2 regions of the Streptomyces sp. NPDC052236 genome follow, and region 1 is predicted to be linked to the other one. Evidence: predicted binding sites of a transcription regulator. Region 1 holds the regulator's gene; the other holds the start of a gene.
The links. Region 1 encodes HrcA, which represses chaperone genes, less so after heat shock. Its sites were predicted from a motif close to TTNGCACTCNGNNNNNCNGAGTGCNAA; they were not measured.
Positions count from the first base shown of each region.

Region 2: groL (chaperonin GroEL) is a predicted target of HrcA. The motif match lies at 1,727-1,753, and genes of this name have one in related genera.

Region 1 covers NZ_JBIUBL010000004.1:280,420-283,802, forward strand. Annotated here, with positions in the region: gene ACIHCQ_RS09985 (MBL fold metallo-hydrolase) at 1-562, opposite strand, end outside; gene hrcA (heat-inducible transcriptional repressor HrcA) at 752-1,774, shown strand; gene dnaJ (molecular chaperone DnaJ) at 1,775-2,911, shown strand; gene ACIHCQ_RS10000 (nitronate monooxygenase) at 3,123-3,383, shown strand, end outside.
Region 2 covers NZ_JBIUBL010000013.1:61,948-65,330, reverse strand. Annotated here, with positions in the region: gene groL (chaperonin GroEL) at 1-1,603, opposite strand, end outside; gene ACIHCQ_RS21980 (cold-shock protein) at 1,917-2,120, opposite strand; gene ACIHCQ_RS21975 (MoaD/ThiS family protein) at 2,506-2,781, opposite strand; gene thrC (threonine synthase) at 2,829-3,383, opposite strand, start outside.

The sequences.
Region 1 (3,383 bases):
CCGCCTGCGGCTCCCCCGACTCCTCCACCAGGTCGCCGCAGAAGACCACCTCCGGGCTGCCCGGCACGAGCAGCGCCAGGTCGTGGCCCGAGTGGCCGGGACCGACATTGGCCAGCAGCACCTGGCGGCCCCCCAGCTCAAGCGTCCACTCACCGCACACCAGATGCTGCGGCACCACCAGTACGTCCGCCGCCTCCGCCGCGTCGGGTTCGGCGACCCCGTGGCGTACGGCCGAATCGCGGATCTCGTCCCGTTCCCGCCGCATCAGCGCGTCCATGCCGACCGCGCCGTACACCTCCGCCCCCGCGAACGCCGCCGTCCCCAGTACATGGTCGAAGTGCGGATGGCTCAGTGCGATATGCGTCACTCTCCGCCCGCCCAGCAGCGCCTGCGCCTGCGTGCGGATTGCGGCGCCCTCGCGCACCGTCGAGCCCGTGTCGTACAGGAGCACGGCGTCCTCGCCGACGATCAGTCCGGTGGTCGCGTCCCAGCCGGGCAATCGCCTGCGGCCCACCCCCTCGGCCAACCGTTCCCAGCCGAAGTCTTCCCAACTGACGTCCATACGGGGACGCTATCGGCAACGACCTGCGATGTCGCACGGTAGCCACGGTAGCGTTGACGGGTCCCCGCCGACCGACGGCCTTGCTACGTCCGTACCTCACAGCCGTACACTGGCTCGGGGGAACGCTGGCACTCGGACCTCATGAGTGCCAAGGGGTCACCAACGAACCACTGTCTGGAGGTGTGCGCGATGCTCAGCGAACGCAGACTCGAGGTCTTGCGCGCCATCGTCCAGGACTATGTCGGCACCGAGGAGCCTGTCGGCTCCAAGGCGCTGACCCAGCGGCACAAGCTCGGCGTCTCCCCGGCCACCGTCCGCAACGACATGGCCGTGCTGGAGGAGGAAGGGTTCATCGCCCAGCCTCATACGAGCGCCGGGCGGATCCCGACGGACAAGGGCTACCGGCTCTTCGTCGACAAGCTGGCGGGCGTCAAGCCCCTGTCGTCGCCCGAGCGCCGCGCGATCCAGAACTTCCTCGACGGAGCAGTGGACCTGGACGACGTCGTCGGCCGTACGGTACGGCTGCTGGCGCAGCTGACCCGGCAGGTCGCGGTCGTCCAGTACCCCTCCCTGACCCGCTCCACGGTCCGGCATGTGGAACTCCTCTCACTCGCGCCCGCCCGTCTGATGCTCGTGCTCATCACGGACACCGGACGGGTCGAACAGCGCATGATCGACTGTCCCGCGCCCTTCGGTGAGACGTCGCTCGCGGACCTGCGGGCCCGGCTGAACAGCCGGATCGTCGGCCGCCGCTTCGCGGATGTGCCGCAGCTGGTGCAGGATCTGGCCGACTCCTTCGACCCGGAGGACCGCTCCACCGTCTCCATGGTGCTGGCGACCCTGCTGGAGACTCTGGTCGAGGAGACCGAGGAGCGGCTGGTGATCGGCGGCACCGCCAATCTGACCCGCTTCGGACACGACTTCCCGCTGACGATCAGGCCGGTGCTGGAAGCGCTCGAGGAGCATGTGGTGCTGCTCAAGCTGCTCGGCGAAGCCAATGACTCGGGCATGGGCATGACGGTACGTATCGGTCATGAGAACGCTCATGAGGGACTCAACTCCACGTCCGTCGTCGCGGTCGGCTACGGTTCGGGCGACGAGGCAGTTGCCAAACTAGGCGTGGTCGGACCGACCCGCATGGACTACCCCGGAACGATGGGAGCGGTACGCGCAGTGGCACGTTACGTCGGACAGATCCTGGCGGAGTCGTAAGTGGCCACGGACTACTACGCCGTACTCGGCGTGCGCCGCGACGCTTCACAGGACGAGATCAAGAAGGCTTTCCGCCGACTTGCCCGTGAACTGCACCCGGATGTGAATCCGGACCCGAAGACGCAGGAGCGCTTCAAGGAGATCAACGCCGCGTACGAGGTGTTGTCGGACCCGCAGAAGAAGCAGGTCTACGACCTCGGCGGTGACCCGCTGTCGCAGTCGGGCGGCGGGGGCGCGGGCGGCTTCGGAGCGGGTGGCTTCGGCAATTTCTCCGACATCATGGACGCGTTCTTCGGTACGGCGTCGCAGCGCGGCCCCAGGTCGCGTACGCGGCGGGGCCAGGACGCGATGATCCGCCTGGAGATCGACCTCAAGGAAGCCGCCTTCGGCACGACGAAGGACATCCAGGTCGACACGGCCGTGGTCTGCACGACGTGCAGCGGCGAGGGCGCGGCGCCGGGGACCTCGGCGCAGACGTGTGACATGTGCCGTGGGCGCGGTGAGGTCTCGCAGGTGACGCGGTCCTTCCTGGGCCAGGTCATGACCTCGCGGCCGTGCCCGCAGTGCCAGGGCTTCGGCACGGTGGTGCCGACGCCGTGTCCCGAGTGCGCGGGCGACGGGCGTGTGCGCTCGCGCCGGACGCTGACGGTCAAGATTCCGGCGGGCGTCGACAACGGGACGCGTATCCAGCTGGCGGGCGAGGGCGAGGTCGGCCCTGGCGGTGGACCCGCGGGCGACCTGTACGTCGAGATCCACGAGCTGCCGCACGCGCAGTTCCAGCGGCGCGGCGACGATCTGCACTGCACGGTGACGGTGCCGATGACGGCGGCGGCGCTCGGCACGAAGTGCCCGCTGGAGACGCTGGACGGGGTCGAGGACATCGACATCCGCCCTGGCACGCAGTCCGGCCAGTCGGTGCCGCTGCACGGGCGCGGCATCACGCACCTGCGGGGCGGGGGCCGGGGTGACCTGATCGTGCACGTCGAGGTGATGACGCCGACGAAGCTGGACGCGGAGCAGGAGAGGCTGCTGCGGGACCTGGCGAAGCTGCGGGGGGAGGAACGGCCGACGGGGCAGTTCCAGCCGGGGCAGCAGGGGTTGTTCTCGCGGCTGAAGGACGCGTTCAACGGGCGGTAGGTGTTGGGTGCGGGTCGCGGTGGTGCGGGTGGCCGCTGCGCGGGGCTTGTTCCCCTACCCGCCCCTTCCCGAACTGGGGCTCCGCCCCAGACCCCGGTCCTCAATCGCCGGACGGGCTTGATTTCAAGCCCCGCCGGCGATTGAGGCGCGGGGGTTCGGGGGCAGAGCCCCCGACAAGGACCTAACGCCCGCTCCGTGGGAACATGCACCCATGCCCACCGCACTGACCGATCTCTCCCGGTATCCGATCGTGCAGGCCCCCATGGCCGGCGGCGCATCCTGCCCCGCTCTCGCCGCCGCCGTGTCCGACGCCGGCGGTCTCGGGTTTCTCGCCGCCGGGTACAAGACCGCAGACGTCATGTACCAGGAGATCAAACAGCTTCGCGGGCTCACGCGCCGCCCCTTCGGGGTCAATCTCTTCATGCCGCAGCCGGGCACCGCCGACCCCGCCGCCGTCGGGGTCTACCGCAGT
Region 2 (3,383 bases), on a different contig from region 1:
CCGGCATGCCGCCCGGAGCGGCCGCGCCGGCCTTCTCGGGCTTGTCGGCGATGACGGCCTCGGTGGTGAGGAACAGCGCCGCGATGGACGCCGCGTTCTGCAGAGCAGAGCGCGTCACCTTCGCGGGGTCGATGATGCCTTCGGCGATCATGTCGACGTACTCACCGGTCGCGGCGTTCAGGCCGTGACCGACGGGCAGGTTGCGCACCTTCTCGACGATGACGCCACCCTCGAGACCACCGTTGACGGCGATCTGCTTGAGCGGAGCCTCCAGCGCGAGCTTCACGGCGTTGGCGCCGGTCGCCTCGTCACCTTCGAGGTCCAGCTTCTCGAAGACCGAGGAAGCCTGGAGCAGAGCCACGCCACCACCGGCGACGATGCCCTCCTCGACGGCGGCCTTGGCGTTGCGCACCGCGTCCTCGATGCGGTGCTTGCGCTCCTTCAGCTCGACCTCGGTCGCGGCGCCGGCCTTGATGACGGCCACGCCGCCCGCCAGCTTCGCCAGGCGCTCCTGGAGCTTCTCGCGGTCGTAGTCCGAGTCGGAGTGCTCGATCTCGGCACGGATCTGGTTCACGCGACCGGCAACCTGGTCGCTCTCGCCCGCACCGTCGACGATCGTGGTCTCGTCCTTGGTGATGACAACCTTGCGGGCGCGGCCCAGCAGGTCCAGGCCGGCGTTCTCAAGCTTGAGGCCGACCTCCTCGGAGATGACCGTGCCACCGGTGAGGATGGCGATGTCGTTGAGCATGGCCTTGCGGCGGTCGCCGAAGCCCGGGGCCTTGACGGCGACGGACTTGAAGGTGCCACGAATCTTGTTGACGACCAGGGTCGACAGCGCCTCGCCCTCGACATCCTCCGCGATGATCAGCAGCGGCTTGCCGGACTGCATGACCTTCTCCAGCAGCGGAAGGAGGTCCTTCACATTGCCGATCTTGGAGTTGACGATCAGGATGTACGGGTCGTCGAGCGACGCCTCCATACGCTCCATGTCGGTGGCGAAGTACGCCGAGATGTAGCCCTTGTCGAAGCGCATACCCTCGGTGAGCTCCAGCTCCAGACCGAAGGTCTGGGACTCCTCGACGGTGATGACGCCTTCCTTGCCGACCTTGTCCATCGCCTCGGCGATGAGCTCGCCGATCTGGGTGTCGGCGGCGGAGATGGAGGCGGTCGAAGCGATCTGCTCCTTGGTCTCCACGTCCTTGGCCTGCTCCAGCAGGGCACCGGAGACGGCCTCTACGGCCTTCTCGATTCCGCGCTTGAGAGCCATCGGGTTGGCGCCGGCCGCCACGTTGCGCAGGCCCTCGCGGACGAGTGCCTGGGCAAGGACGGTCGCGGTGGTCGTTCCGTCACCGGCGACGTCATCCGTCTTCTTGGCGACTTCCTTGACCAGCTCGGCGCCGATCTTCTCGAACGGGTCCTCGAGCTCGATCTCCTTGGCGATGGAAACACCATCGTTGGTGATCGTGGGGGCGCCCCACTTCTTCTCGAGGACGACGTTCCGGCCCTTGGGGCCAAGGGTGACCTTGACGGCGTCGGCGAGCTGGTTCATCCCGCGCTCGAGACCGCGCCGTGCCTCCTCATCGAACGCGATGATCTTGGCCATGTGAAGTGGTCCTCCCGGACTGGGGTGGATTCTCCGGACCGTGTTGGCGCCCGCGACGGACGGCCTGCCTACCGCGTGGTTCCTTGCCCCACACGGCCTGCGGGCCTCACCGACCGGTCCCGGTTGTCACTCTCACTGTCAGAGTGCTAACGCAATGATTAGCACTCGACCCCTTCGAGTGCAAGCGGCTTGGGGGGCGTCGGCAGGGGATCCCGGGGGCCCGCGCAGGGGACCGGGACGCACGAGGGGCCCGCATCCCTGGTGGGATGCGGGCCCCTCGGCGTGAGTGCGTCGGTGGCCGATCGCGCCGAGATCAGACGGCGAGTTTGACCATGTCCGCCTGCGGACCCTTCTGGCCCTGCGAGATCTCAAATTCGACTCGCTGACCTTCTTCAAGGGTGCGGTACCCGTCCATCTGGATCGCGCTGTAGTGGACGAAAACATCCGCACCACCGTCGACCGCGATGAAGCCGTACCCCTTCTCCGCGTTGAACCACTTGACGGTGCCCTGAGCCATGCCTAACTCCCCTATTACTGGCCCTTGCGCAGGACCGCACTTCGCGGACCCGGGTCAGATCTCCACCCCCCGCAACAGGAGGGGTGTGCGCCGGAACGCGTCGACCGCGGCTGAATGTATCTGCCCAACTGCCCTCTGCAACAGGTCAGTCGGACGAGAATTCCGGGCACGGCCGAAGGGATGATTCATATGAATTCTGTGAATTCCGGGGCAATTCGGGCCCAACAAATGACACCTAAGCGGCAATTCGCTCGGTCACTTTGGCTGCTTCTTGTCGTGCGGGGGCGCATTCTCATATGCGCTCGCTATCAGCAGCGGAGGGGGCTTCCCCAACTGTACCGCGCTCAACCCTGCGGTTTTGCCCCCTCCGCTTCTCCTTCGGCGCTCAGCCGCCGGCGACCGCGGGAATGATCGAGATGCCCGCGCCGTCCGGAGTCTCCGTCTCCAGACCCTGCTCGAAGCGCACATCGTCGTCATTGACGTACACATTGACGAAGCGGCGCAGCTTGCCCTGATCGTCCAGGACGCGGGCGGCGATGCCCGTGTGGTTCTTCTCCAGGTCCGCGATGACCTCGGAGAGCGTCGCGCCCTCCGCCGGGACCTCGGCCTTGCCGCCCGTGTAGGTACGGAGAATGGTGGGGATTCGGACATTGACGCTCATGGGGTTCTCCTCAAGTCTTCAAGGGGTTCTTCGGCGCGGGAGCGGCTTCAGCCGGCGGCAGCGGCGGCAAGGCCCGCCGCGCGGAACGCGTCCAGGCTCGGCCGGATCGTCGCCGTCGGGCCGGTCGTCGGCGCCACCGCGTCCAGCGTCTTGAGCCCGTCGCCGGTGTTGAGCACGACCGTGGTCAGCGTCGGGTCGAGCACGCCCGCCTCGATCAGCTTCCGCGTCACCCCCACCGTCACGCCACCCGCCGTCTCCGCGAAGATGCCCTCCGTACGCGCCAGCAGCTTGATCGCGTCGACGATCTGCTCGTCGTTGACGTCCTCGACCGCGCCGCCCGTGCGGCGCGCGATGTCCAGCACATACGGGCCGTCCGCCGGGTTGCCGATGGCCAGTGACTTGGCGATGGTGTTCGGCTTCTGCGGACGTACGACGTCGTGCCCGGCCTTGAAGGCCGTGGACACCGGCGAGCAGCCCTCCGCCTGTGCCCCGTAGATCTTGTACGGCTTGTCCTCGACCAGGCCGAGCTTGATCAGCTCCTGCAGCCCCTTGTCGATCTTCGTGAGCTGCGACCCCGAGGCGATCGGGATCACCAGCTGGTC